4 regions of the Rhizobium skierniewicense Ch11 genome follow, and region 2 is predicted to be linked to each of the others. Evidence: riboswitches for the same ligand, from Rfam matches in the RefSeq annotation. Region 2 holds a riboswitch; each other region holds the start of a gene.
The links. Region 2 has a riboswitch for cobalamin ahead of bluB (5,6-dimethylbenzimidazole synthase). Riboswitches for the same ligand answer to the same signal wherever they lie in the genome.
Positions count from the first base shown of each region.

Region 1: it holds a riboswitch for cobalamin, as region 2 does, so the genes downstream of both, EKM04_RS06880 (CbtB domain-containing protein) here and bluB (5,6-dimethylbenzimidazole synthase) in region 2, are expected to answer to the same signal.
Region 3: it holds a riboswitch for cobalamin, as region 2 does, so the genes downstream of both, EKM04_RS12505 (ABC transporter substrate-binding protein) here and bluB (5,6-dimethylbenzimidazole synthase) in region 2, are expected to answer to the same signal.
Region 4: it holds a riboswitch for cobalamin, as region 2 does, so the genes downstream of both, EKM04_RS02040 (DUF1636 family protein) here and bluB (5,6-dimethylbenzimidazole synthase) in region 2, are expected to answer to the same signal.

Region 1 is NZ_RXPG01000007.1:6,507-14,032, reverse strand. It holds gene EKM04_RS06910 (nuclear transport factor 2 family protein) at 185-649, shown strand; gene EKM04_RS06905 (TetR/AcrR family transcriptional regulator) at 652-1,212, shown strand; gene EKM04_RS06900 (GNAT family N-acetyltransferase) at 1,485-1,973, shown strand; gene EKM04_RS06895 (hypothetical protein) at 2,396-2,692, shown strand; gene EKM04_RS06890 (hypothetical protein) at 3,029-3,358, opposite strand; gene EKM04_RS06885 (CbtA family protein) at 3,360-4,073, opposite strand; gene EKM04_RS06880 (CbtB domain-containing protein) at 4,087-4,269, opposite strand; cobalamin riboswitch at 4,419-4,625, opposite strand; gene EKM04_RS06875 (cytochrome c) at 4,655-5,572, opposite strand; gene EKM04_RS06870 (c-type cytochrome) at 5,641-6,072, opposite strand; gene EKM04_RS06865 (metallophosphoesterase) at 6,272-7,159, opposite strand; gene EKM04_RS06860 (superoxide dismutase) at 7,254-7,526, opposite strand, start outside.
Region 2 is NZ_RXPG01000005.1:255,995-263,520, forward strand. It holds gene EKM04_RS04655 (phospholipase D family protein) at 1-1,179, opposite strand, end outside; gene EKM04_RS04660 (hypothetical protein) at 1,283-1,474, opposite strand; cobalamin riboswitch at 1,567-1,748, shown strand; gene bluB (5,6-dimethylbenzimidazole synthase) at 1,821-2,507, shown strand; gene EKM04_RS04670 (DUF2865 domain-containing protein) at 2,515-3,639, opposite strand; gene EKM04_RS04675 (NADP-dependent malic enzyme) at 3,788-6,103, opposite strand; gene EKM04_RS04680 (UDP-2,3-diacylglucosamine diphosphatase) at 6,320-7,150, shown strand; gene dgcA (N-acetyl-D-Glu racemase DgcA) at 7,167-7,526, opposite strand, start outside.
Region 3 is NZ_RXPG01000015.1:14,962-22,487, forward strand. It holds gene EKM04_RS12490 (amino acid permease) at 287-1,756, shown strand; gene EKM04_RS12495 (asparaginase) at 1,753-2,715, shown strand; gene EKM04_RS12500 (glucose/quinate/shikimate family membrane-bound PQQ-dependent dehydrogenase) at 2,779-5,118, shown strand; cobalamin riboswitch at 5,273-5,501, shown strand; gene EKM04_RS12505 (ABC transporter substrate-binding protein) at 5,689-6,720, shown strand; gene EKM04_RS12510 (FecCD family ABC transporter permease) at 6,724-7,526, shown strand, end outside.
Region 4 is NZ_RXPG01000003.1:73,725-81,250, forward strand. It holds gene EKM04_RS02015 (L-fuconate dehydratase) at 1-613, shown strand, start outside; gene cobD (threonine-phosphate decarboxylase CobD) at 744-1,772, opposite strand; gene cbiB (adenosylcobinamide-phosphate synthase CbiB) at 1,771-2,736, shown strand; gene EKM04_RS02030 (cobyric acid synthase) at 2,723-4,180, opposite strand; gene cobO (cob(I)yrinic acid a,c-diamide adenosyltransferase) at 4,184-4,801, opposite strand; cobalamin riboswitch at 4,907-5,117, shown strand; gene EKM04_RS02040 (DUF1636 family protein) at 5,235-5,660, shown strand; gene cobW (cobalamin biosynthesis protein CobW) at 5,654-6,691, shown strand; gene cobN (cobaltochelatase subunit CobN) at 6,695-7,526, shown strand, end outside.

The DNA.
Region 1 (7,526 bases), on a different contig from region 2:
CAGCCTCAACATCGATGCCATCCATGAGTTGATCGCGCTTTCCCACCCGGTGACAAACCCGTAGCCGTTCGCCCATCCGTCCGCGCCGACAACAAAAAAACCGGTTGACATACACCACGTCGGCGCGCATTGTACCAATCGGTAAATATATTACCTATCGGTACAATTGACGCAAGGAGTTATTATGTCACGCCCTCCACTTCCACCTTTCACCCTTGAAACAGCAATCGAAAAAGTCCGCTTGGCCGAAGACGGCTGGAACACGCGCGATGCTGCCAAAGTCTCCATGGCCTACACGCTGGATACGCGTTGGCGTAACCGCGTCGAATTTGCGACAAATCGAGATGAAGCTCTGGCATTCCTCACACGCAAGTGGAACAAGGAGCACGAATACCGCCTTATCAAGGAACTTTGGGCCTTCACCGGTAATCGCATTGCAGTGCGCTACGCCTATGAATATGTGGATGACAGCGGGCGTTGGTTTCGCGCCTACGGGAACGAGAACTGGGAATTTTCAGAGGATGGACTGATGGCACACAGGCATGCGAGCATCAATGAAATGCCGATTGCTGACAGCGACCGCCTGTTCCATTGGCCGCTCGGTCGTCGGCCGGACGATCATCCCGGCCTCAGCGATCTGGGTCTGTAAACATGGCACGTATGGTCGCAGAAAGATCAGACACCATTGCTCCCTTGGCCGAAGTCTTTCGCGAATACGGCTATGAAGGCGCAAGCCTTGCTCTGATCGGCAAGGCGACGGGCCTTGGCAAGGGCAGCCTCTACCACTTCTTTCCCGGGGGTAAGGAAGAGATGGTGAAGGCTGTGCTGGCCGAAATCGAGGACTGGTTCGATAACGCCATCTATGCCCCATTGCGGGATGCGAGCGATGCAACCGCCGCCATCGACGCGATGCTCGATGGCGTCACCGACTATTTCAGATCCGGGAGCCGCGTTTGCCTCGTCGGTGCCCTGGCTGTTTCCAACACGCGAGACCGCTTCTCGCAAGCCATCCGCGGCTATTTCGTCCATTGGGTCGATGCCCTACAATCGGCTCTTGTGCGGCAAGGCAGGGATGACCTCCAAGCCCGCACCCTCGCCGAAGACGCCGTGCTGTCCATACAAGGCGCAATCGTTCTTTCGCGCGCGTTTGACGATCCAGTCGTCTTTCAACGTGCTATAGAGCAGGTTCGGGGGCGATTGGCGGCAGTCTGAACAATGCCGGCTCAAGGCATCCGCCCTGCGGCTTCAAGCGCCGATACGCGCATCGACAGACACCCCGATCCAAATACATCTTGACAGGCCTCCCATTCCAGCGCATCAATCGCGCCATGATCAACGCACGCGCACCCATGTCCTGCACGTATTTTTGGGCCTTCCTTTAAGGGCGGCTCGACAGATCAGTTTGTCAACGAGCCGCCGTCAGGCGGCTTTGTTGTTCTCAAGCGTCCTGACGGCACTCCACCAAGAACCCGAAGGACGAGATGATGAATGAAGACAGCCTTCTGACACTGCCCAGACCGCCCGTCGTGACCATTCGTGGTGCACGCAAGGCCGATCTGCCTGAACTGAACGAGATGATCACGCTTCTGGCCAGCCATCATGGCGATGCGGCGGCGATTACGGCTGCGAAGCTGGAACGCGATCTGTTTGGCCATGTCCCCTGGATCACGGCGCTGGTGGCCGAGGCCGAGGGCGAGCTCATCGGTTACGCCATTCTCGTGCCCCTCTACCGGGCGCAGGAAGGCAGGCGCGGCATGGAACTGCACCATTTGTTCGTGCGTGATGGCCACCGGGGCCATGGAACTGGCCAGCATCTGGTGGGGCGCGCACGCGATGTGGCCAAGCGCTGCGGCTGCGACTTCCTGTCCGTTGGTGCAGCCACCGGCAATTTCGCTGCGCATAAGTTCTACGAAAACATGGACTTCGTGCCACGTCCCGTCACCGGCATGCGCTTCATGCAGGCACTGGCGTAAACCCGAAATCCTGTGCGGCCCCGCTGCGGGTGGCATGCCCCATGCGAAATCTAGCTATTTCCCAATCGCGCAACTTTCGCTATGGTTGCAGCGAAACCGGACGTAACGGACCGGTCTTGGGGCATAGAAACCCCTCCATAGACGGTCGGTGTCGACCGTGATGACACCCCTCAGCCATAAGTTTTGTGGCTGAGGCGGTCTATTGTTGCTATATGCAACTCCTCCGCTTCTCATATGGCTGGGGAGGTCCTGACGTATGTTCAAGGCGCAAGCCTAAAGGTCAGGGCGGTCGTTCTATGGCGGCTTTCTAACTCCCCGGCCACCAGAGGTCCGTTTCCTCCGGTGGTCGATCTCCCGTTTCGACAGGATGGCCGGTTGCTGCGCATCGTTCGCGCGGGCACCGCGGCCAATGGGGAAATGCGATGGAATCCTACAGCTTCTTTGCCGATCTCTTACATACCTTCCGCATGATGTCCGATCAGGTGAAGGTGCTCGCGATCTACATGCCCTGCGTCTTCGCGCTGGGCTTTGCGGCACTTTACCTGCATCATTTGCGCAAGACCAATCCGCCGCTGTGGAAAGAGCCACAGCCCTACACGCTATTGCCTCCGGACACGGTAACGCGCCACGAGCCGGGCCTTCCAAGCCTTGAGCGCCTGCGCAGGCTGGATGACCGAATGGCCGAGATGAAAGTCGAGCGGGATCTGACGCGGCCATAGAACCGAATGGATGTCGTTATTCTGGCTGCGATTCGGGTCCCTTGGTGATGCGGCCCGCAAGGCAGCGTGCGCGTGGGGAACCGGTTGATATGGCAGTGGGTGTGGCTTACCCCCTCTGTCCTGCCGGACATCTCCCCCACAGGTGGGGAGATCGACTCGCGGTTGACTCTCCACATCTTAAATGCGCCAGATAGAATGGGTGAGCGAGCGCCCAGCCAATCTCCCTCCTTGTGGGGGAGATGTCCGGGAGGACAGAGGGGGTTGAGCTACGAATTCTGTCGTGTGCTGTGAGGACGTCCTCTGCCACGTCACATTCTATCGGCGCTGAAGACGGCCTCACCGAAGCCGATCCAGCACGACGCACGCGCGGGCGGTCCCCTCAACCACGTCGCCCGCTATTGCGCGTCTGACATCGCGGCTGTTGATGTGCAGGCTGCGGTTGAAGGGTAGCGCGAGACGGGCGATCTTGGCTGTGGCGGCGCTCAAGAAGGCGTCGCTGTTTTCCGCGAAGAATGCGAGGCAGGCCTCCCGGCCCGGTTCCTCTGCCAGAAGCGCCCTGAAGGCCAGCCGATGCATGGCGCAGGGCGCGCCATGACCGGGAACGGAAAAACGCAGGGCGTCGAGTTCATCGCTCCATTCCTCTGCGTTTTCACCACGTTGGGGCATGTTAGCGGGCAGTCTCGAAGCGCTTGAGGAACAGGCCGCTGAGTGAGCCAAGGATGAGCCAGAACACAAAGCTGGTGACGGTGGCGAGCACCACGAAACGACGCTCCAGCGGCAGAGGCGCCAGTGCATGTTCACCCTCCGGCGGCAGAGGCGCACCAACGATGTGCGGCGCAACGATGAGCGCCACCGCAAGGATGATGGCCCATGGTTCGTTGCGTTTGAAGGCCAGCAGGGCAATGCCGCCAGCCGTTGCCGCAACGGTCGCAATCCACCAGATCTGCCGTGCCTCGAGTGGAGCGGCGGGGCTTCCCGGCAGTTCCGGCGGCAGGCCAATCATGGGCGCCAGCATCACTGTAGCAAAGCCTGCAAGACCCCAGAACAGCCCCTCACGCCAGCCACCTTCGGAGCCGCGCAACGAGATAAGCGCCGTCAATACCAGCGCATAACCGATGGCTGTCAGCACATTGGCAGCAAGGGTATAGGCGTTGCGCTCGAAACCGTCGGCTGGCGTCCAGGCTTCGGCGTCATGGTGATGATCCGCAGGCGTTGCGGCATCGTGGCTATGGGCGGGTGCGGCGTCGCCACCGGCATTTTCATAGGTTTCGGCCTGAAGGATGAGCGGCGTCGTGCCGACAGCCTGCAGGGCGCTGACGGCAAGACCTGCAATCAGCCCCACCAGGATGGCGGTGAACACGATATTGCGGAAAAATGGCATGGGTTTCCTCCCCTCAATGGCACGGGAAGGCATTGGCGTGGCGCGTATCATGCGCCGCATTGTGCATGGCTTCGACATGCGAGAAGCCTACGAAACCGACGATGAACAGGCCAAGAGCTGCGGCTGTCAACGACTGTGCAATCTTCGATGTTTTGGTTGATACGGCTGATGTAGCCGTGTTCTGCTGGATAGACATGGTGACCCTTTCCTGTGCGGGTGGGCGCTATTGCGATCAAACGCCCGCGACCGCTTCAACATTCACCACGGGGAAAACAGACACATGGTTTTCAGGGCCGGACGAACCGACCTGCCAACCGTGCTTACCCGGACACCCCGCCGGTATTGACGACACTTCACGCAATGGCAGGTCTCCTGGCTCACGGGTCAAAACGCTGAAAACACCTTCCCGACACGTTCATGCCAGTGGCTTTTCGTTTTCGCGCTCACCGCTCACAGTTGCGGGGGCAGCCACGAATCAAGGCATTGGCCCCTATCGTGTTCCCTTTTCACTTTCCGGGCGAACCCGGAAAGACCATCACACAACCGTTATCCGGCGCGCGGGTGTTTGAGTCAATGGGAATTTACCGCGACGGAACGGCCTTGAGATAGGCGGCGATGGCATTGCGATCTTCGGCCGAAAGCCGCGCCATGTTCTGCTGGACCTTGACCATGGAGCCACCGGCGCTGTCGAAGTCCGGCGTGAAGCCCGTTTCCAGATAGCTGGCGATATCGGCCTGCGTCCACGCGCCGATGGTCTGGGAACCGGGGGTGATATTTGGGATGCGCCCCTCGCCTTCGGGGTTGGGGCCACCCGCCAGCCATTGATCTTTCACGAACCCGCCCAGCGCATCGCGCGGGGTATGGCACTCGCCGCAATGGCCGGGGCCTTCCACCAGATATTGGCCGCGCACGACGGCCGCATCTGCATTGGCAAGCTCGACCCGTGGCTGACCCTTGTCGAAATACAGGAACTTCCAACCACCGAGGCTGAGGCGGATATTGAAGGGGAACGGCAGGTCATGGCCGGGCGCGTCATTGCTGCTGGCAGGCAGGGTCTTGAGATACGCGAAGAGGTCGTTGATGTCAGGCGGCGTCATCCGCGCATAGGACGCATAGGGAAAGGACGGATAGAGATGTTCGCCGTTCTTGCCGACACCGCGCGTCATGGCATCACCGAACTGCGCGACGGTCCAGCTACCGATGCCATGCTGCGGATCGGGAGAGATATTGGGCATGTGGAACGTGCCGAAGGGGCTTGGCAGCGCCTGGCCGCCGGACAGCGTCTTCAGCGCATCGCCGGTGGCATTTGGCGCGGCGTGACAGCTTGCGCAGCCGCCCGCCCAGAACAGCGTTTCACCATTGGCAAGGTTGGGTTCGCCCAGATTGGCCCAGTGGCTCGGCGACTGGCGCTCCGGCGCTGTGACCCACAGGAAGATGCCCAACCCTGCGGCCCCGGCAACAACAGCACCGCCCGCCAGCTTTGCCCAGATGGACGCCATTGCCGTCTCCGTTCATGGAATGATCGCAAGAAAAGGCCCGCCAGACGACCGGCGGACCGCTGCACAGTTTACTTTTTAACGCGGTAGGCCTGGTGACAGCTGCTGCAATCGGCACCCAGCGTCTTCAAGGCAGCACCCACACTGGCCTGGTCGGTCGGCAACTGTGCGAGAACCGTGTCGGCGTCCGTGCCGAGCTTTTCGGACTTCGCCTTGAAGTCCGCGAAGTTTTGCCAGATCGCAGGAGATGCCGCGCCGCCTTCAGAACCGGCCGGGAACTGATCCGGGAAAGCCTTCGCATTGGCGCTGATGGTTGTCACAGCGGTTTTGACGGTGGCCGCGTCATAGGGCTTTTCACCCTTTGCGATGGCACCCAGAGCACCCATGGCGCCGCCGATACCCTTCATCAGGCCTTCGCGCTTTTCAACTTCGCCAGCTGCGGAAACCGCACCGGCGCACAGACAGCCTATCATTATGGAAGCGGCAATGGTTCTAAGCTTCATCATCTCTCTCCTGGGTCCGCGCAGCGGCGGGGTGTATGCTTGGTATCGTCCCTGATCCTTATCGCAAAACAGGACACACTTTTGGGACACGTTTTAAGAACGAAGAGAAGATGCCTGCTCCACATGGCAAAAAGAAGTCACATTCCGGTGATTTCCAGAGCGAAATCAAATATATAAAGTCTCCTTCCGCAGTCTGCTTTTATCCGCTTCGAAACAGGGAGTGGTTTGTGTCAGCAGAGACTGAAAGCGCCAATGTGCGGCTTTCTTCCCGGCCGAAGCCTTTGATCTCGATGCGATGCTCATAGATATCGGCGATGGCGAACGTGTTTTGGCTTTGCGTATCCACCATGCCCTTGACGTTGACGAAATGCGTATGGCCGAGTTGCGCATAGTTGCCCTTGTGATTGTGGCCACAAAACCAGGCCTTTGCGCTCGGATGCGCCATCAACAGATCCAGAATTTCCGGGGCATCCCACATGTTGTGAGAGTCCTGCGGATAGAGCGGATAGTGGCAGAACAGGATGGCCCGCTCTCCCGACGCATCGGCGGCGTCCAGCGTTTTGGCAAGCCACTCCCGTTGCCCATCGCTGAAGGACGCGTTCCACCTGTGGGCGTTGATGGCACCAGCCTCTTGCAGAGCGGCCAGTCTCTTTTCGGCCAGATCGCGGCGAGGATCGCCCACGGGCGGGGCAAACAGGCTGACATCATTGCCATCCAGCACCACGAAACGGACTTTGCCGATGGCGAAGTCGTACCAGGGAGACGGCATGGCGAGACGTCTATGGATTTCGGTCAAATGCTCGGGCGCCACCGCGAAATCGTGATTTCCGGGCAGAAGAATCGAACGATGCCTGAGCCTGTCATAACAGCTTAAAACCGCGTCGAAATTGTCCCAGCCATGGTCGATGATATCGCCCAGAGTGACGACAAAAGCGAGATCGTGGGCGTTGAACACGTCGATCGCTTCAGTCAGCTTGCCCGGGCTTTGTGCGTAGTAGCGATCCATGTCCGGGCGCGGCGCAACGTCGGCATATTGCGGATCGGCGACGATGCCGAAGGAGAAAAGGGGTGCGGATATGTCTGTCATGATGACCGCATAGGCCGGGCGAATGACACCCATATGACAGAACGAAAACACCCGGCGCATGGCCGGGTGTGTCGTATTCTTCAGACCGTGACGCTTACTTGGAAGCGGCCTCGTAGCGCTCCAGAACGTAATCCCAGTTGATGAGATTATCGACGAAAGCTTCGAGGTACTTTGGACGCAGGTTCTTGTAGTCGACATAGTAGGAGTGTTCCCACACATCGACGCCCAGAATAGGCTCTGCGCCGTGCACCAGCGGATTTTCGCCATTTGGTGTCTTGGAAATTTCAAGCTTGCCGTCCTTGACCGACAGCCATGCCCAGCCGGAGCCGAACTGCGTGGTGCCCGCGGCGATGAAATCCGTCTTGAA
Region 2 (7,526 bases):
GCTGGCCTGGCCTGAACCGCGAAGGGAAAATGACGAGTTCTGGTCGGCAAGCGCGCGCAACTCATGGATTTTGATGCCGTTTATAAGGAGCGGGCGTCTGTAGCGCGAATATCCGGCGTGGACAGCAGCGACATCGGTTGCCGCGAGTGAGTTCGTCAAGACGCAAACCGAAACGCCATTTGCCGACAAGCGGGACAGGGTTTCGACGCCCTTGAGGCCGGGAATGAAGTAAGGCGAGGTAATCCGCAGCTTGGTCGTCGTTTCGTCCATGATGGGCAGCAGCGTTTCCATCAGGTAGTTATGGCCATGACGGCGCTTGCCGGCCGCTTTCTCCGGCGGATCGGCAACGACTTGCACGGTTTCCACCCAATGCAGCTTGTCGGAATTGAGGAAGTTGCCGGAATTGTGCTGGCTTTCCACCCGATCTAGATAGGGTCGTGCCGCGCTTCCGGCCGCCAGCGCGTCCATCCTGCGACGGAGTTTGGCAAGTTTATTGGGGCGCCTTGCGAGCAGCGACCTGACCGGGACGGCAACGGCGCTGTTCCAGTAGTCATCGAAGATTTCTTCAGCCTGTACTAAGCATTTGCCATGGGCTATGACATCGAAATCCCTAAAATTCGCCTGTTCCGCTGCATCGAAGTAGGCGTCTCCGATATTGCGCCCGCCGACGATCAAGACCCTGCCATCGGCAATCCATGCCTTGTTGTGCATTCTCCGGTTGACGCTGCGAAACCGCAGAACCATTTCCAACCCACGGCGGAACACGTTTTCCCGCGCTTTGGTGGGGTTGAACAGACGCAGTTCGATGTTGGGATGGCTGTCGATGGCATGAAAGGCACGGTCCGGAATGGACACGCCTAGATCATCCAGAAGCAGGCGCACGCGCACGCCGCGATCAGCAGCTGCTATGATCTCCCGCATCATCAACTGGCCGGTAAGATCCGCGTTCCACATGTAGTACATAAGATCGAGGCTTCGGCCAGCCGCGCGTGCAGATCCGACGCGGGCCGCGAAGGCACCGAGATTGGATTGCACGAGTGACAGCGCGTTCGGCTCCTCGCGTCCACAGCTTATGTCCGTCCAGTGACGGTCAAGCGAGGTCGCATTATCGTCCGTCGGCAATGCAGTGGATGCGATCTTGACGATGACCTTATCACGGTGGCGGGACGCGAATGCCATTGCGGCCACAACCATTGCGACAACCAGTAGACAGATTGCGATGGTTATGTTCACGGCGATAGGGCCACCCGGATCAGTTGCATCCTCACTATATCTGCTGAAATCAATGGATTTCAATACCGCGCTTGTCGGCTTCTTCCTTGATGATGTCCTCGACCGTCAGGCGTTTCAGGTCTGGATTTCCCAGCAGGTAATCATTTGCGATTTCGAAAATGGATTTTGGACTTTCGTTGCTGTGAAGTGTGTCGAGATCCTGGCCAATTTTCTCGCGCAGTTGCGTGTCGTCATTCATCATGCTTCCTCCATCATATGAAGGCTAGAATGCACAGGCGGTATCTGGGTTCCTGTCACGCTTTGAAATGAGGATTGCATTAGTGGGTGACGCCAGCCATAACCCACCGATCAGGTGCTTGCCTTTGGGCAGGAGAATCGGGAATGCGGTGAAAATCCGCGACGTGCCCAACGCTGTAAGGGGGACGCGTGTGACCATGTGCCACTGAGATGATCGGGAAGGCGGTGACATGCGGTTGAACCCGAGTCAGAAGACCGGCCTGATGCGATAGACCGAACCGCATGGACAGCGGCAGGTTTTGAAGGTGAGCCGTGTTTTCGGCTGACCCTAGCATTGTTGGGGATTGACGATGCAACAGGACGACTTCGACCACGCGCTCGTGTCAGCTGAGGAATTTTCCGATGCCGACAAGCAAGCCGTCTACCGCGCCATCGAAACGCGACGCGATGTGCGTGACCAGTTTCTGCCAGAGCCTCTTTCGGACGAGTTGATCGGCAATTTGTTGAAAGCTGCACATGCCGCGCCGTCAGTCGGGTTCATGCAGCCATGGAATTTCACACTTGTCACGGACGGGAAGGTGAAGCAGCGCGTGTGGGAGGCCTTTTCGCGTGCCAATGCAGAAGCCTCTGACATGTTCGGGGAAGAGCAGCGGGCGCTTTACCGCAACCTGAAGCTGGAAGGTATACGCAAGGCGCCGCTGTCGATCTGCGTGACCTGCGATCCGACGCGTGGAGGAGATGTCGTCCTTGGTCGAACACACAATCCGCGCATGGATGTGTATTCTACAGTTTGCGCTATTCAGAACCTGTGGCTGGCGGCGCGCGCGGAGGGCGTTGGTGTGGGATGGGTGAGTATCTTCCACGACGATGATATCCGCGACATCCTTGATATACCGCCGCACATCGAAATCGTCGCATGGCTGTGCGTCGGTCATGTCGAGACGCTCTATGGCGAGCCGGAACTGGCGGTGAAAGGCTGGCGCCAGCGCCTGCCGCTGGACGAACTGGTGTTTCGGGACCGCTGGGGAGCAACGTGAAGGGCTCCTATTGCTGCTGAGGCTGTGCACCCTCCAGTGCGGGGTTTTTCAGGTCGATGCGGCTTTGCTCCTCGGGCAGGAATTGTGGACCCACCATGCGAACCTTGTTCTTTGATGGGTCATAATCCCGCTCTGGCACGGGTGCCGCCTCGACCTTGAGGTCTGTCTTGCTGTCAGCGGGTTTGGTCGTGGCGTCACTCTTCGGTGACGTGATGGTGGTGATGCTGCTGGAGCCATTCTGCAAGGCAGTGGATTGCGGGGCTTTCGCCTGTTCGTCCTGCTTTTTCATCTGGTCCTGATAGGCTGCCATATTGCAGCTGCAGGACGGTGCGCGGCTTGAACTGGGGTTGTTGCGGTAGGCAAAGGCCGTCGGCATGGACGCATAGGGCTGGCCGGTCTTGGCCGAAACCATGTCCGAACTCTCCTGGCCCTCCAGCGCGTGGTAGAACAATTCCGTCTGCGTGCCTGGGCACATGCGCTGACATTGCGCCGCCTGATCGCGGAAATCCAGTGGTGTCGCATCCGATGAAATCGGGAAGAACGCGCCGTCACAGGTTCGCACACAGAGCGTTCTCAGGCCACCTTGCATGGGCATGTCCGGCGAGGGGGCGTAATCCGAATTATCGGGTTGATTGAACGGATCACCGGAGCCACGCATATCGGGGTCTTGCGAGGGGTCGGTCGAGGCCAGGGACGGTGGCTGCTCGTCGAAGCAGCCATTTTCTTCGAGAGCGGCCAGGATGTTTTGGCGACTATTTTGGGCGTTGTCTGCCTGCCGTGCGGCCAGCATACGATCGCGGTCTTCTGCAATCATGGCGCGTTCAGCTTCAGCCTGCGCCAGCGCATCGCCGATTTCGCCGCAGAGCTGCGCGTTCGGATTTCCATAGACAATCACGCTGCCAGAGGAGCAGCCATAGCCACGCATATCGTTCCGGATCCGGCGAATGATGATGTTCTGCTGGGCCAGCGCGCTTGCATAACGGCGCACTTCCGCCGTATTTCCCATGATGCGCGTGGGTTGATTCAACTCAGCCCGCAGATCACCGCAGACGTCGTTAGTCTGCGCGTACAGGGGAACGGCGAACAGAACCGCTGAAAGGGTGCCGATCAATCGGCCTCGGCGCGAGATCAATGGTCTGTCCGTTTCCGGCCCGTAAACATGCGTGCCATACCCTGTTGATCGTCGTCAGCCGAATGCAAACCACGAATATGCGTTCAGGATAACATAAGGCTGGGCCGCAAAGCGGCAACAACCAGTTCAAAATTGCGTTAACCCGGACTTACACAGAAGGGTGTGAAGCCTGAACTGTTGCAAGGGCCGCCATGTTGACCACACCACGCGATGTCACCGTTGGTGACAGAATGTGGACGGGCATGGCTGAACCGAGCAGGATAGGGCCGACATGCAGACCCTCGGTCATGGTGCGCACGACGCCGAGGGTGATGTTGGCCGAATCGAGGTTCGGGAAAACCAGCAGGTTCGCTTCCCCCGACAGAGCACTATTGGGCATGGCCCGCTTGCGCAGGATTTCCGACAGCGCCGAGCCGCCCTGCATTTCACCATCGATTTCCAGTTCCGGCGCGGTGTCGCGCACCAGCTGAAGGGCGCGGCGCATCTTGCGCGCGCTTTCGGAATCGCGCGAGCCGAAATTCGAGTGGCTGACGAGAGCGATCTTCGGTGTTATTCCAAAACGCTTGATTTCCCTGGACGCCAGGATTGCCAGTTCCGCGATGTCTTCAGACGTGGGATCGTAATTGACGAAGGTGTCCGTGAGGAAGATTGCGCCCTGCTGGGTAATGAGCAAGCTGAGACCGCCGAATGTGTGTGCGCCCTCGCGTTTGCCGATAATCTGGTTGACGTCGCGCAGGTGACGATCGAAGCGGCCTTCCAGACCACAGATCAGTGCATCTGCTTCGCCACGCTTGACCGAGAGAGCGCCGATGACGGTGCTGTTTGTGCGAACGATGGTGCGCGCCGCTTCCGGGTTGATGCCGGCGCGACCGACCAGAGCGAAGTAGTCATCAACATACTCGCGGTAGCGCGGATCGTCTTCAGGGTTGACCACCGCAAAATCCGCGTGCGGGCGAATGCGAAGACCGAAGCGCTTGAGGCGTGTTTCGATGATCTGCGGACGGCCGATGAGGATCGGCACGCCTGTGCCTTCCTCCAACAAGACCTGGGCGGCGCGCAGCACGCGTTCGTCTTCGCCTTCAGCAAAGATGATGCGCTTCTTTTCTGCCGTCTTCGCCAGATTGAAGATGGGTTTCATGATGAAGCCCGAGCGCCAGACGAAACGGTTGAGCTGGTCGAGGTAGGCGTCGAAATCCGTTATGGGGCGCGCAGCCACACCGCTTGCGGCAGCGGCACGCGCAACGGCTGGCGCAATGCGCAGGATCAGGCGCGGATCGAACGGCGACGGGATGAGGTAGTTGGGGCCAAAGATCGGCGTTTCGTCACTATAGGCCTTCGCTGCGACCTCCGAGACTTCCTCGCGCGCCAGTTCGGCAATCGCGTGGACGGCTGCCATCTTCATTTCTTCGTTGATGGTTGTCGCGCCGCAATCCAGTGCACCTCTGAAGATGTAAGGGAAGCAGAGAACGTTGTTGACCTGATTCGGAAAATCCGAGCGGCCGGTGCAGATCATGGCGTCCGGGCGCGCGGTGCGGGCCAGTTCCGGCATGATTTCCGGGTTGGGATTGGCCAGCGCCAGAATGAGCGGCTTTTCCGCCATGCGGGCCAGAAGCTCCGGCTTCAGGACACCTGCCGCGGAAAGACCGAGGAAAACATCGGCGCCATCGATGGTTTCATTGAGAACGCGCTTGTCGGTCTTTTGCGCATAGACCTCTTTCCACTCGTCCATCAGGCTGTTTCGTCCTTCGTAGACGAGGCCCTCGATATCGTGAACCCAGATGTTTTCGCGTTTTGCACCCAGCACCACCAACAGGTTGAGGCAGGCGAGGGCCGCCGCACCCGCACCGGATGCAACGATCTTGACATCACCGATTGTTTTGCCTGCCAGTTCCAGTGCGTTGGTGACCGCCGCAGCGACGATGATGGCGGTACCGTGCTGGTCATCATGAAATACCGGGATGTTCATTTTTTCGCGAAGCTGACGCTCCACTTCGAAACATTCGGGCGCCTTGATGTCTTCAAGGTTGATGCCGCCAAAGGTCGGCTCCAGCGCCGAAATGGTCGAGACCATGTCGGTGATACCAGGTGCGTCGATTTCGATATCGAAGACGTCGATGCCTGCAAATTTCTTGAACAGAACCGCTTTGCCTTCCATGACTGGCTTGGAGGCGAGAGGGCCGATATTGCCGAGGCCCAAAACTGCGGTGCCATTGGAAATCACGGCGACCAGATTGGCGCGCGCGGTATATTCGGCAGCCATTTCAGGATTTTCGTGAATGGCAAGACAAGGCGCAGCAACGCCGGGCGAATAGGCAAGTGCCAGATCGCGTTGGTTGCCGAGCGGTTTGGACGCCTGGATTTCCAGTTTTCCGGGACGCGGATAGCGGTGATAGAAAAGCGCCTGTTCTTCCAGATCCGCGTTGGCGTTGGTGTTTTTCGTGTTGCCCGTTTCCTGAGAACTCATTCTGTCACCGCTTATTTCAAGTTTCTTGGAGGCCTTTGCATACAACAATCAGCTTGTGCGTACAGCCGTTTATTTTACCTGTTCCAGGCAAAGTCGGTACTTTTGCTTGTGCTCAAACGCCGGTTTCGCATGCGCAATGGCAGCATTGTCATCTTGCTGAAACACGAGTCTGTTTTTCCATTGATGAGGATTGCCGAGTACAGGGGGAACAGTTCCATGGCCGGGCAAAGCGAAGCCAAACAGTTCAGAACACTCTTCATTTCAGACGTGCATCTTGGATCGAAAGCCGCCAAGACGGATTTCCTCTTGGATTTCCTGCGCTATCATGAAGCCGAGACCATCATTCTTGTCGGCGACATCATCGATGGCTGGCGGTTGCGCCGCAACTGGTACTGGCCGCAGGGCTGCAACGACGTTGTCCAGAAGCTGCTGCGCAAGGCCCGCAAGGGAACGCGCATCGTTTACATTCCTGGCAACCACGACGAATTCCTTCGTGAATTTCCGGGCACCCATTTCGGTGGTATCGAAGTGGCCGAGCGGATGATCCACGAAGCCGCCGATGGCAAGAAATACCTCGTCATTCACGGCGACGAGTTCGATGTGGTGGTCCGTAACGCCCGTCTTCTGGCCTATCTGGGTGACTGGGCCTACGATGCTGCGATTGCCGTCAACGTTCTGCTGGCGGCCGTTCGTCGCCGCATTGGGCTTCCTTACTGGTCGTTCTCAGCCTGGGCGAAGCTCCAGGTCAAGCATGCCGTCAATTTCATCGGCGAGTTCCAGCGCGTGGTGGCGGACGAAGCGCGCCGCAACAATGTGGACGGCGTCATCTGCGGACATATTCATCATGCGGTGATGGAGGATATCGACGGTATCCGCTACATCAACACCGGCGACTGGGTGGAAAGCTGCACGGCGGTCGTCGAGACGATGGACGGCACGTTCGAACTGATCACCTGGATGAAGTCGGATCAACAGACCGAAGAGCACAGCGTTGGCGAACTGGAGCCGGTCGCTTTTCCCAAGCTCATCGGCAAATACGCAGCCTAAAGCAGGTCGGTTTCCGTCAACCCCAGAGTTGTGGCTCTGGGGGATGGACAATCGAGTCGTCGTAGACCAGTCCGGGGAGGTGATCGCGCGCCAGCAGTAATGGGCCATCGAGATCGGCAAAGGCCGTGTCCTGCGCCAGTAACACAGCGGGCGCCATGCCGAGCGATGTGCCGAGCATACATCCCACCATGATGGTATAGCCAAGCCGCTCCGCCTCGCGCTTCATGATCAGCGCTTCGGTCAGTCCGCCTGTTTTATCGAGCTTGATGTTGATGGCATCGTAACGGTCGCGGAGCGATGCCAGATCGGCTGTGAGATGTACGCTTTCATCCGCGCAGATCGGAACGGGCCTCGATATACGTGACAGCATATGGTC
Region 3 (7,526 bases), on a different contig from region 2:
AAGCGCGCGTGCTTGGCGCATTTGGTTGGCATCCTATTTTTTTGTCGTTGCTGTGCCCTGTCGAATTTCGGCGGCCAGACCTCCGTTGCGGTCTCATGGCAATAGAGCTTGACGTCGCACGTGATGGTCAGTATTTGGACCGGAAAATCTGTCTAACAGCATAACAGAAGCATATTGTTTATTTGGACTTTAACGCCAAGGCCGCCGACACCGTAGGGCTGGAATTTGCTGGCTGATTGATCGGAATGCGCGGCTGACCAAAGATCTGAGGGAGGGGCGATTGTCAGTGAACCAGCCAAATCAGAACCACCACGACCGCGACACGCAGTTCAAAGAAGAGCTTGGATATCACAAGGCTCTCAAGCCTCGTCAGATTCAGATGATCGCCATTGGCGGCGCGATTGGAACCGGATTGTTTCTCGGTGCTGGCGGGCGTCTGGCCGCTGCCGGGCCTGCTCTGGTTTTCGTCTACGCCATTTGCGGCTTCTTTGCCTTTCTGGTGCTGCGCGCTTTGGGCGAGCTCATCATGCACCGTCCGTCCTCCGGCTCTTTCGTTTCCTACGCCCGCGAGTTTTACGGGGAGAAAATGGCCTTTGCGGTTGGCTGGATGTACTGGCTGAATTGGGCCATGACATCTGTCGCAGACGTCACTGCCGTTGCCATCTACATGAACTTCTTCAAGCAATATGTGCCGTGGATGCAGGGTATCGACCAGTGGGTCTTCGCGCTTGGGGCGCTCATCATCGTCCTGGCCATGAACATGCTGTCGGTCAAGGTGTTCGGTGAACTGGAATTCTGGTTCAGCCTCATCAAGGTTGTCGCGCTCGCAACATTCCTCGTCGTCGGCGTCTATTTCGTCATTTTTGGCACGCCGATCGAAGGGCATGTCACGGGCTTCAGCCTGATTACCGACAATGGCGGCTTCTTCCCCAACGGTATTCTACCCGCCTTCATCATCATTCAAGGGGTCTTGTTTGCCTATGCCTCCATCGAGTTGATCGGCACGACGGCGGGTGAAACCGAAGATCCGCGCAAGGTCATCCCCGGCGCGATCCGCACCGTGGTGTTCCGGTTGCTGGTGTTCTACGTTGGCTCGGTTCTGCTTCTGACGCTTCTTTTGCCGTATACGGCCTACAAGGCCGGCGAGAGCCCGTTCGTGACTTTCTTCGGCTCCATCGGCATTGAAGGTGCCGATATCATCATGAACCTCGTGGTGCTGACGGCTGTCTTGTCGTCGCTCAATGCGGGGCTTTACTCGACCGGGCGCATCCTGCACTCGATGGCCGTTTCCGGTTCGGCGCCTGCCGCTCTGGCCAGAATGAACAAGGCGGGTGTGCCCTATGGCGGCATTGCGGTGACCGCTGTCGTGACCGTCATCGGCGTCATTCTCAATGCCATCATACCGTCTGAGGCCTTTGAAATTGCTCTCAATCTTTCGGCTCTGGGTATTATTTGCGCCTGGGGTGTCATCGTGTTATGCCAACTCAAGCTGTGGCACCTGTCGCGGCGGGGAGAAATGCGCCGTCCTGATTTCAGAATGTTTGGCGCGCCTTACACCGGTATATTGACGCTTGTCTTTCTTCTCGGCGTTCTGGTGCTGATGGCATTGGATTATCCTGCTGGCACGTTGACGGTCGGTTCGCTCGTCATCATTGCGCCAGCTCTCGTTGCGGGATGGTATGTGTTGCGAAATCGCATTCATGAACTGGCGAAAGCCGAAACGTCCAGACAGGCTGGACCTCGAGGCGATGCGTGAGCGGTGAGCATACGACAATGCAGGTGGCTGTGATTGCCACTGGCGGCACCATTGCCAGCACGCGTGATGACACCGGCGCGGCCAAGCCGGCGCTGTCTGGCAAGATGCTGGTTTCCGGCCTTTCCAGTGGCGATGTAACGGTCAAGCCCGTCGAGTTGATGGCGAAGGATTCGTCCAGCCTGACGCTATCGGACATGCAGCATATCAGCGATGCGGTGGGCTTGGAGCTTGCCGATCCCGCCGTGTCCGGCGTCGTCATTCTTCATGGCACTGATGCCATGGAGGAAAGCGCGCTTCTGGTTCATCTCCAGCACCATCTGACGAAACCCGTCATCTTTACCGGTGCGCAATTTACTGCCGACCACCCGCACGCGGATGGGCCGGATAATCTTTCGTTCGCCATCGAAGCCTGCACTCATCCTTCCAACGTGGAAGAAGGCGTTCTGGTCTGCTTCGGCGGAAAGCTTCTGCCCGCATGGGGTCTCTACAAACGTTCGTCGGATGAGCGCGACGCGTTCGATCTGGCAGGCACATCCCTGTGTCCTCACAGCCTCGGTCTTTCGGCAAGCGTGACGGACATCAGAGTGGACATCGTCGCGATCCATCCCGGCTGCGACGCGACCCATATCGATGCCAGTCTCAAGGCTGGCGTCGATGGTGTTGTTCTGGCTGCGCTGGGTTCGGGTAATGCCAATGTCCGTGTGGTCGAAGCTGTTGGCCGATGCCGGGATGCCGGTGTGCCTGTGGTCGTTTCCAGCAGGGTTCCGACCGGCAGGCTTGTGGCCGGTTATGGCGGCGGTGGCGGAGGCCATGATCTGGGTGCCGCAGGCGCCATCCACTCGCAGACATTGCGGCCCGGACAGGCCAGAATTCTGCTTGCGGCGATGATTGCTGCGGGCCAAAACACCGGCGATATGCAGGCCGCTTTTGGCGACTTCGAAAAAGTGGCGAAATCGTGATTTTTTCGGGAACCTTTAAGGCCTGATGGTGTTTCCCGGGTGGGAGACCACCGGGGGCTTTTTATGGCAGTTACATCCACTGCAGTCGTCCTGACGCTCATTGGACTTGCAATTTTCGGTTTCGGTTCGCAGCTCGTTATGCTGGGCGGAAGCTTTTACTATGCATTGGCGGGGATCGCATTCGTGATCACTGCCGTTTTGTTATTTCAACGAAACAAGCTGGCACTGCATTTTTATGCCGCCTTCGTCATCGCCACATTGCTATGGGCGCTATGGGAAGTCGGCTTTGACTGGTGGCAGCTTGGGCCTCGCGGCGGTTTCATTATCGTCATGGGTATGTGGCTTTTGATGCCCTGGATCAGAAAGCCGCTGGGCTTTACCAGTCCAACCGGCACGACCTATGGCGCAAACGCGGTTCCGCTGCTCACAGCCGTTCTGGTTTCTGTTGGTGCTGCTGCTTTTGCCATGACACAAGACCCGCATGATATGGAAGGCGATCTTCCGACCGAGGTCGTGACAGCGTCGCCGTCCTATGGAAACGCTGTTCCGGACAACGAGTGGCACCAATATGGCCGCACCTCCTACGGTCAGCGGTACTCGCCTTTGGCCCAGATCAACACAGACAATGTCAGCGGCCTGAAGGAAGCTTGGCGGTACCGGACGGGCGACGTAAAGCTGCCCGAGGACGTGGGCGAGACAACCTATCAGGTGACTCCCTTAAAAGTGGGAAACTCGCTCTATCTCTGCACGCCGCACAATTGGGCAATCGCCATTGATGCCGCCACAGGCAAGGAAAAGTGGAAATACGATCCGAATGCGGGTCTCAACCCTGACCGTCAGCATCAGACATGCCGGGGTGTGACCTATTATGCCGACCCTGCCGTGCCCGCCGGTGCGCCCTGCGCGCAGCGCGTCTATCTGCCCACCTCCGACGCGCGTCTGATTGCCTTGGACGCGTTGACAGGCCTGGTGTGCAATTCGTTTGCCCAGAACGGCACGTTGCAACTTGCATCCGGAATGGAGCACAATCCGGCTGGCTACTATTACTCGACATCTCCGCCTGTCATCGTCGACAACAAGATCATCATCGGTGGTGCGGTCAACGACAACTACTCCACCCAGGAACAGTCCGGCGTCATCAGAGCGTTCGACGTCAATACAGGCGCGTTGATCTGGAACTGGGACTCGGGAAACCCGACGCAGACGCAGCCTTTGCAGCCGGGCCAGACCTATACGACGAACTCGCCCAACAGCTGGTCGGTGTTCAGCGTCGATGAAGCGCTCGGTCTCGTCTACATTCCGCTCGGCAACCAGGTTCCCGACCAGTTGGGCATGGGCCGCAGCGAAAGCGTTGAGAAATACTCGTCGTCGATCGTCGCTCTGGATATCAACACGGGACAAGATCGCTGGGTGCGCCAGACCGTGCATCACGACCTCTGGGACATGGACGTTCCAGCGCAGCCTGTTCTGCTCGACATCACCAAAAAGGACGGTCAGACTGTTCCTGCACTGGTCGGGCCGACCAAGCAGGGCGACATTTACGTCCTCGATAGACGCACGGGTGAGCCGATCCTGGCCGTGACGGAAGAGAAAGCACCCGGCGGTGCCATTCCTGAAGATTTCAGCGCGCCGACACAGCCGACATCTGCGTTGTCCTTCAAGCCCGAGCCTTTGGTCGAAAAGAACATGTGGGGCGTGTCCATGTTCGACCAGCTGGCATGCCGTATCAAGTTCCACCAGCTGAATTACGAAGGTCGCTATACGCCGCCGTCGCTGAACGGATCCCTGATCTACCCCGGCAACTTTGGCACTTTCAACTGGGGTTCCGTGGCCGTCGATCCTGAGCGTCAGGTCATGTTTGGTATGCCGACCTATCTGGCCTTTACGTCACAGCTTGTGCCTCGCGCGCAGATTCCGCCCAAGGGTCAGGATGAGAAAGGCAGCGAGCAGGGCCTCAACCGCAACGACGGAGCACCCTATGGCGTGTTGATGGGACCATTCCTCGGGCCGCTCGGCATTCCATGCCAGGCGCCGCCATGGGGTTACGTCGCAGGCGCCGATCTGCGCACGGGTGACGTTGCCTACAAGCACAAGAACGGTACCGTTTACGATATGACGCCACTTCCACTGCCCTTCAAGGTTGGTGTGCCCGGCATCGGCGGACCGATGATTACCAAGGGTGGCGTGGCGTTTCTCAGTGCCGCTGTCGATAACTATCTGCGTGCCTACGATCTCACCTCCGGCAAACAGCTCTGGGAAGGACGTCTTCCCGCTGGTGGCCAGGCGACGCCGATGACCTATGCGATGGAGAACGGCAAGCAATATGTCGTCATGGTCGCGGGTGGTCACGGCTCAGTGGGCACAAAACCCGGTGACTATGTCATCGCCTACACGCTGCCTTGAGCATCCAAAGTCAGTTCGATAACGAAGGCCGGGAAGACATTCCCGGCCTTTTGCCTGTTGGGCGCTGGCAACTGGACACATCACAAAAGTATTCTCTTGAAACGGATTATGTAATAACATAACAAAACGAATGCTTGACGGCATCTTGGCATTCCGTCTATCTGGTCGAGACGGTTTCGAGCGAGCAATCGTGAGGAATAATAGGGAATACGGTGAGGATTTCGGTCCGATGCCGTGGCTGCCCCCGCAACTGTGAGCGGATTGTCGAACCCATTGGCGTTTTTCTTGAAAAGCGTCATGCCACTGCGAAGCGATATCGCGGGAAGGTCGGGTGAAGACGCAAATCCATGAGCCAGGAGACCTGCCGTCGTAAGTTCATTCCAATTCACGGGCGGGGATGCCCGGAGCAGGAGACGTCGTGATTGCATCAAGCGCTGCCCAGCGCCTTATTCCATCTTCCATGTCCCGGTTTCAGACAGCCCCAGTGTCGCGTCGTTGCGGACTGACTGTCTAAGCATGTTCACATACGGCTGCCTTTGTGGCGCCCATGACGATCGGGGACTATCGAAAATGACATTCCATTTCAGACAGACGATGTGTGCTGCGGCAATGGCCGTCAGCGCGTTCAGCGCATGGTTGCCCGCCGCGCAAGCGGCCGAGACGCGTTATCCACTGACGCTCAAGAATTGCGGCCGCGACGTGACGTTCACGCATGCGCCGGAGCGTACGGTATCTGTCGGACAGAGCACCACGGAAATTCTTTATATGCTCGGCCTTGCCGATAAGGTTGTCGGAACCGCGGTCTGGATCGGCCCCGTCCTGAAAGGTTACGAGGAGGCCAATGCCAGGATTGACCGTTTGGCGGATAATGATCCGAGCTTTGAGAGTGTTTTGGCCAAGAAACCCGATCTGGTGACGGCACAATTCCAGTGGCATATTGGCCCTGAAGGTGTGGTCGGTAAGCCCGAGCAGTTCGAAGAACTGAAGATACCGGTCTATATCTCACCTGCCGATTGCACGGGTAAGGACAATTCCAGCGGCGGCGACGGGGTTCGCCACAACGCCTTCACCATGGACCTGATCTATCAGGAAGTGACCGATCTCGCGCAAATCTTCAACGTGCAGGACAAGGGCGAAAAGCTGGTGGCTGATCTGAAGGCCCGCGAAGAGGTAGCGCGCAAGAAAATCGCGTCCGTAGACGGCAAGCTCTCTGCCGTCTTCTGGTTCTCCAGCGCAGAGTTGGATATCGACCCCTATGTCGCGGGCAAGAATGGTGCCCCCGGCTACATCATGTCGGCACTGGGCATCAGGAATGTCATCGAAAGCGAAGAGGAATGGCCGACGGTCGGGTGGGAAACCATCGCAAAGTCGCAGCCGACGCTCATCGTTGCCGGCAAGATGGACCGCAAGCGCTACCCGGCCGACGACGTCGTCGTCAAGCAGACATTCCTGAGAGAAGACCCGGTCACAAGCCTCATGCCAGCGGTCAGGCAGGGCCACGTTGTCGTCATGGACGCGCAGGCCATGAACCCGACCATCCGCACCATAGAAGGCATCGAAATTCTGGCCGACGCCGTCGTCCAGCTTGGACTGTCCAAGTAAGCCATGAGCGCTTGTTTCACCCTGACCCGCACCGTCCTTTTGGCGGTTGGGTTATTAGCTCTGGCGCTCTGGCTCGGTGCCGCCGTTGGCGAAACATCCATCCCACTGGATGTCGTTGCCAAGACGGTGGCAAACCGTGTGTTCCATGCGGGCTATCCTCTTGATGCGATCGACGAAGGTATCATCTGGAATTACCGGCTGAGCCGGGCGGTGGTCGCGGCCTGTTGCGGTGCTGCCCTTGCGCTGTCGGGGGTGGTGCTTCAAGCGCTTTTGCGCAACCCGCTGGCCGATCCCTACATTCTCGGCATTTCTGCCGGTGCGTCGACCGGCGCAGTCGGGGTGGCCATTCTGGGCTTTGGTGCCGGTATGCTGACCATGCCGCTCGGCGCGTTTCTCGGCGCTCTGGTGGCGTTTGCGCTGGTCAGTCTCCTGGCGTTGCGAGCGGGCAGCGGTAACAGCGCCATTATTCTGGCAGGGGTTGCCGGTTCACAGCTTTTCAACGCCATCACCTCCTTCATCGTCACCAAGGCAGCCAATGCCGAACAGGCGCGCGGCATCATGTTCTGGCTGCTGGGCAACCTGTCGGGCGTCCGTTGGCCGGATGTCTGGCTGGCCCTGCCTGTCGCTCTGGGAGGTTTCGTCGTCTGTCTGTGGTATGCCCGTGCGCTGGATGCTTTCACATTCGGCTCGGAGTCCGCGGCATCCCTCGGCATACCGGTGCGCCGGGTCTATATCGTTCTCACCGGGATCTGCGCTTTGATGACCGCCATCATGGTCAGCATTGTCGGTTCCATCGGTTTTATCGG
Region 4 (7,526 bases), on a different contig from region 2:
CGATCTGGAAGACGACATTCGCCGCCTGACGATTGCCCGCGAGGTGATTGGCCCCGACCGTTACCTGATGATCGACGCCAATCAGGTCTGGGAGGTCGATCAGGCCATCGAATGGGTCAATAAGCTTGCCTTCGCCAACCCGTTTTTCATCGAGGAACCGACAAGCCCCGACGATATTGCAGGTCACCGCAAAATACGGCAGGCGATCGGTTCTGTGAAGGTCGCGACTGGCGAGATGTGCCAGAACCGCATCATGTTCAAACAGTTCATCGCCGAAGGTGCCATCGATATCGTGCAGATCGACAGTTGCCGCATGGGCGGGCTGAACGAAGTGCTGGCTGTCCTGCTGATCGCCGCGAAATACGATCTGCCGGTCTGGCCACATGCAGGCGGCGTCGGGCTGTGTGAATATGTTCAGCACCTGTCGATGATCGATTATCTGGTTGTTTCCGGCACGAAGGAAGGCCGAGTTATTGAATATGTCGATCATCTGCATGAGCATTTCATCGATCCCTGCGATATCAGGAACGCGGCCTATATGCCCCCCAAGATGCCAGGATTCTCTGTCGAGATGAAGCCGGAGTCGATCGAGGCCTATACGTTCAAGGGCTAACCTTGCCAACTTGTTGCCCTCTCCATCGTCATCCTCGCCCTTGTGGCGAGGATCTAACCACGTTTGACGTCTGGGTTCGTTAAATCCTCGGTCAAGCCCGAGGATGACGAATGTTGGCTGTCACTTGACTCTAAACGTTAGACAACGCCGCTTCCAATCTCGTCCATTCCGCCTCTTCACCCGGAAGGCCAAAGCGTAGTTCGGTTGACCTTTCATCAAAGCTGCGTGTGAGAATGCCGTTTTCCATGAGATGAGTGCAGACGGTGGGCGCCCGATCGTCGCGGATAAGCGTGAAAAGCGATGTTCCCCCAACAATCGAAAGATCCGCTGCCCCCAATAGGTCATTTAGTCGCTCTGATTCAGCTCTTAGCCGGAGTCGAATTTCATCTCGCCAAACCTGATCTACTAGAGCTTCAGTCGCAATATGCAGAGCCGGACCGGAGATGGCCCATGGTCCCAACCAGGATTCGAGACGTTCTGCAATATCTGGATGCCCAATGGCGAAGCCAAGGCGGATGCCTGCCATGCCGTAAAACTTGCCGAAGGAGCGCAAGACGACGAGGCTGTCTGAGGTCGCCACATCCGCAACGCTTTCGGCATAGCCCGTCTCAATGAAGGCCTCGTCCACAACAAGCATGCCGCCCTTTTGGCGCATGGCGTCGGCCAGTGTGAGAAGTTCTGGCCGCTTCCACGCGCGTCCATCGGGATTGTTGGGGTTGATGATGACGGCATGATCGAAGGCGGCCAAGGCCTCGATATCTGATACCTCGGTAATAGTGAGTCCGGCGATGCGGGCAGTGCGGGCGTGTTCGGCGTAGGCGGGCGATAAGACGCCACAGGTTCTCGCACCGCGCTGAACGGCGGTCTGGGCAAGCAGTGGCATCAACATTTGTGTCCCCGGGGATGCGGCGATGTGTGCGGCGGAAGACGCGCCGAAGGCCGTTGCGGCGATCTCCTTCAGCGTTTCCACGGCGCGCGGTTCCGGCAGGCGGGCAAAGGCGCTGGCGGGAACGGGCGAATGCGGATAGGAGTGTGGATTGATCCCCGTGGAAAGATCGATCCAGGGTTCGGGTGCTTGTGGAAAAAGCAGACGCGCCTGACCCAGATTGCCGCCATGGCGGATCGCCGGTTGCGCTTTCTCTGGTATCTTCTCGCCCATGTTTTTCGCTCTCGCTTTCCTGTCCCTGTTGATCGAACGCCTTGTCGGTTACCCCGACTGGTTGTTCCAGCGCATCGGCCATCCCGTGACATGGATCGGCTCGCTTATCGCGCTCCTCGATAGAAAATGGAACCGGGAAGGTGACACATTTTTACGCCGCATCGCCATGGGTGTCGTGGCGCTGGTCTTTTTCCTCGGCTTGACCGTGCTTCTTGCACTGATGTCGCAATCCATTCTTCTGGCTCTGCCTTTCGGACTGTTTTTTGTGGCCGTGTTGGGTGCTTCACTGCCGGCGCAAAAAAGTCTGGAAGATCATGTCTCGGCTGTGGCCTCGGCTTTGGAGCGCGACGGTATCGAAGGTGGCCGCAAGGCGGTTTCGATGATCGTCGGGCGGGATCCTGAAAATCTGGATGAAGCCGCCGTGTGCCGCGCGGCGATTGAAAGCCTGGCGGAGAATTTTTCCGATGGCATCGTCGCACCTTCGCTTTGGCTCGGGTTCTTGGGCTTGGCCGGAGGTGCCGGTTATAAAGCCATCAACACCGCAGACAGCATGATCGGTCATCGCTCTGCCCGCCATGAGGCATTTGGCTGGGCGTCTGCGCGGCTGGACGATCTGGTCAACCTGCCTGCGTCCCGACTGACCGGCCTGCTGTTTGTTTTCGCCGCCTTTTTCGTGAAAGGTGCTTCGCCGGGGGAAGGCTTGCGCGCCATATTCCGCGATGCCCATCATCACCGGTCGCCCAATGCCGGATGGCCGGAAGCGGCTATGGCTGGCACACTTGGTTTTGCATTGGCTGGTCCACGCTCATATGGTGGGCAGATGATCGAAGCGCGGTTTATGGGCGAAGGTGGGCGGCGGGATTTGACCGCTGCCGACATTCGGAAGGCCTTGAAGCTGGCGCGCATAGCCGATGCGATGCTGATTGGCCTGTTTGGCGTAATCGCCGCTCTTATCGCGCTATAGCCAAGAGGGCATCGAGATCAAGGTGGCGCTCCATGTGAGCGGCCAGCCGGTCCAGCACCTGATCCATCTGCTTCTCATAATTGAACTTCGAGCTTTCGCTGCCGAGCCGTTGTAGCCAGGCGCTCCGCTGGTTGTCATCTGCAAACAGGCCGTGAATGTAAGTGCCATAGACGCGACCATCCGCTGATATCGCGCCTTCGGTATGGTTGCCGATGCGGGAAAATGGGCGAGCTGCATCTTGCCCCTCGGTCACGCCGACATGCATTTCATAGCCGGAGAAAGATATTCCGTCGAAACTTTTGCCTGTGACGGCGATCAGCCGTTTATCGCCTGTCAGAACGGTATCGACATCGAGCAGGTTCAATCCTTCCACCCTAAGAGGCTTACCCTCTATGCCCTGCGGATCTGCGACCGTTTTGCCCAGCATCTGATAACCACCACAGAGGCCCAGTACGTAACCGCCCCGGCGCAGATGGGCCTTGATATCCACATCGAAGCCCGCATTTTTCAGCGTGTCGAGGTCAGCGATGGTGGATTTTGAGCCGCAGAGCAGCACCAGCCTGGCATTGCCGGGAATGGCCTGGCCGGGGCGTATGCGCAAAAGCTCCACATCCGGTTCCGCTTCCAGAGGATCAAGATCATCGAAGTTGGAGATGTGCGGCAGGATGGGAACCGCGATGCGGATTTTTGCGTCGGGTTTGCGCTGTCCGGGTGCGGTCAACCCCAGCGCATCTTCGGCAGGCAGGCGGCAGGCATCGGCAAAATGCGGCAGAAGGCCTATGCCGTGCCAACCGGTTTTGTCTGCAATGATGCGCATGCCGTCATCAAACAGGCTTGGGTCGCCTCTGAAACGGTTGACGATAAAGCCTTGGATCATCGCGGCATCGTCTGCATCCAGAACCGTTTTCGTCCCAACGAGGCTGGCGATGACGCCGCCGCGATCTATATCGCCGATCAGGATGACCGGAACGTCGGCTGCGCGGGCAAAGCCCATATTGGCGATGTCGTTTGCGCGAAGATTGACCTCCGACGCACTGCCTGCACCTTCGACCAGAATGAGGTCGGCCTGAGATTTCAGGTGCTCGAAACTTTCCAGCACACGCGGCATCAGCCCCGCCTTCATGTGCTGGTAATCCGCCGCCTTGGCGTTGCCGATGACCTTACCCTGCACGACGATCTGCGCACCGGTTTCACTCTGTGGCTTCAGCAGCACCGGGTTCATGTGGACCGAAAGCGGAACGCCTGCGGCACGCGCTTGCAAGGCTTGTGCGCGGCCGATTTCGCCGCCATCCGCGGTGACTGCGGCGTTGTTGGACATGTTTTGCGGTTTGAACGGCATGACGGATAGGCCACGGCGCACGAAGGCACGGGCCAGACCCGCCACCATCAGCGACTTGCCGACATCCGAGCCGGTTCCCTGGAACATCAAGACGCGTGCTGTCATGGATTAGAACTCTATGCCCGACTGTGCCTTCACGCCTGCCTTGAAATGGTGTTTTACCAGCGTCATTTCGGTCACCATATCGGCGGCATCGATCAGGGGTTGCTTGGCATTGCGCCCGGTGACGATGACATGCAAGCCTTCGCGCCGGTTCTGGAGGGTCTCTAGAACCTCTTCCAGCGGCAGATAATCATAACGCAACGCGATGTTGAGTTCATCGAGAACCACAAGACCGATGGTTTCGTCGGCCATCAGCACCTTGGCTTCTTCCCATGCCTTGGATGCGGCAGCGATGTCCCGTTTCAGATCTTGAGTGTCCCACGTGAAACCTTCGCCCATGGTCCGCCATTCGACGCGATCTCCGAACAGAGCCAAAGCGCCCTGCTCTCCGGTGGACCATGCGCCCTTGATGAATTGCACGATGCCGACACGTCTGCCGGTGCCGAGCATACGCAGAGCAAGCCCGAAAGCGGCGGTGGACTTGCCTTTTCCGGGGCCGGTGTTGATCATCAGCAGGCCTTTTTCGATCGTCTTTTCCGAGACCTCAGCATCCTGAACTACCTTTCGATTGACCATTTTGGCCCGGTGGCGTTCTGCTTCGCTGTCGCTGATGTCACGGGTCATGGCGGTTCATCCTTCCGGGTATCGTGCTTTTCGAAGCGGCGACTATAGCCAAAACGCATGCGCGAGCAATGATGCGTGGCATTGACACTCAAGCATCGCAGGGCCTAAGGGTTAGGGACTGACGGTCTTTTTCCGGCAACGGGAAAAGCTAAGAGGGAACACGGTACAGTTTGCTATGCAAACCAATCCGTGGCTGCCCCCGCAACTGTAAGCGGTGAGCCCGCGCCGGAAAGCCACTGGACATCACAGTCCGGGAAGGCGGCGCAAGGGCGTACAAACCGCGAGCCAGGAGACCTGCCGTTTCAGGAAAAACGTCTGCCGGGCGGGGTGCTCCGGTCAGTCGGTTGTTCGAACAAGGGCTGTGCGTGTCGCCGCATGCTGTTTTTCGATATCCGCACCCCAGGACTATTTTGAAGGCGCGGAAAGCAGAATTTTGGATATTACATCAACATCGCCCAGCGTGAATGACAGAGCAGATCGCGAGACCGCGCCCGGTGTCGTTGTGTACGTCTGCCGCAGCTGCCGGTCCGAAGCCGATCCGAATGCGGACCCGCGTCCCGGTGCGACACTTGCGCAGGCGGCCATTGATCTGGGGCGGGCAGAGGGTGTCGATATCCGCAGCGTCAATTGCCTTGCCAATTGCAAGCGCGGTCTGAGTGCCGCCATGCGCAGCGCCGATGGCTGGTCGTATATGTTCGGATCGCTCGGTGAAGACGATGCCGCCGATCTTGTGGTTGGTGCGCGTCTTTTGTCGCAGGCAACAGATGGCCTGATGCCGTGGCGTGGGCGACCCGATAGTTTGAAGCGCGGCCTTGTTGCCCGCATTCCCCCTTTGCATTTCACCGAGGAGACATCATGACCACGCTCAACCGCGTTCCCTGCACCATCATCACCGGATTTCTGGGCGCTGGAAAAACCACCTTGCTGCGGGGCCTTCTCGAAAAGCTGGATGGCAAGCGTCTCGCCATCATTGTCAATGAGTTCGGCGATGTCGGCATTGATGGTGAAATCCTCAAAGGTTGCGGCATCGAAAGCTGCCCGGAAGACAACATCGTGGAACTGGCCAATGGCTGCATCTGCTGCACGGTAGCCGATGACTTCCAGCCTGCCATCGAGCAGATTCTCAGCCGCGAGCCACGCGTCGAGCATATTCTGATCGAAACATCAGGTCTCGCGCTGCCCAAGCCGTTGGTGCAGGCTTTTCAGTGGCCAGCGATCAAAAGCCGGGTGACGGTGGATGCGGTCGTGGCCGTGGCCGATGGTGCCGCCCTTGCAGACGGCATGGTATCGCATGATCTGGAAGCACTGGCTGCTCAGCGCCAGAATGATGAGGCGCTGGACCACGACGATCCTGTCGAAGAGGTGTTTGAGGACCAGATTGCCTGCGCCGATCTGATTGTTCTCACCAAGGGTGATCTGCTCGATGCCGCCGGGTTGGAGCGGGCCAAGGCGCATATCAACGCGCATCTTTCCAAGGCCGCCAAGATTATCGTGGCCGCCAATGGTGTGATTGATCCGGCTGTGCTGATCGGTCTTGGACTCGCGGTGGAAGAAGATATCGACAACCGACACACCCATCACGACGATGAAGAAGACCACGATCATGACGAGTTCGACAGCTTTGTTGTGGAACTGGATGCGGTAACGGACGCAGACGCGCTTGCTGCGCGTATTTCCGAAACAGCGGCCTCTGAAAATGTTCTGCGCATAAAAGGGTTTGTCGAGGTGTCTGCCAAGCCGATGCGGTTGCAGGTGCAGGCGGTCGGCTCACGCGTCAATCATTATTTCGACCGTCCGTGGGCAACGGGAGAAGTGCGCCGCAGCCGTCTGGTCGTGATTGGTGAAAAGGGTCTCGACCGCGCGAAAATCGAGCGGATGCTGGCTGCCTGATCCATGCACATCCTCGCCACCACATCTTCGTCTCTGGACGACCTGATCGAGCCGGTTGATCTCAATCAGGGCAAGGCTGATGTGGTGGTGATGTCCTTTTCGGCCAGCGATCTTGGAGGTCTGGAGCGTGCGTGGCAGCGAAGCACGGATGGTTCGGTGTCATTCGTGTCCGAAAATCTTTTCGAGCTGCGGCATCCCATGTCTGTCGATCTGTGGCTCGAGAAGACCGCAGAACATGCAAAGTTGATCCTTATCCGGATTCTCGGTGGTGCCGACCGTTGGCGTTATGGCGTCGATGAGCTTGCCAGAATGGCGAGACGACGCGGTATCAAGCTGGTGCTTCTGCCGGGAGAATGCAGCGAGCGTGACGATAAACTGGAAGCGGCATCCACGGTCGATCTGCCGACGCAGGCCAAGATCCTGTCGTTCTTTCGCCAAGGTGGGCCTCAGAATATGGACCGCGTGGCGAAAGGACTTGCGGCTTTTGCGCAAGGCGCCACCTGGCCAGACATCGAAGCGGAGCCCCTGCCGAAAACCGGGTTCTACCGACCCGGCGAGGGTGTTGTCGATCTTTCAGAGGCGCTGAGTGGATTTTCAGACGACGCGCCTCTGCTGCCGATCCTGTTCTATCGTTCCATGCTGATGGCCGCTGACGTCGCTCCCATTGACGCGCTATATGGGACCTTACGTCAGCGTGGATTCGCCCCGCTTCCGATCCTCGTCGGCGGTTTGAAGGATGTGGAAACGATCCGGTTTCTGGAAGAGACACTCGTGCCACTGAAACCGGCGGCGATGATTGCGGCGACTGCCTTTGCCAGCCATGTCGATAGAGAGG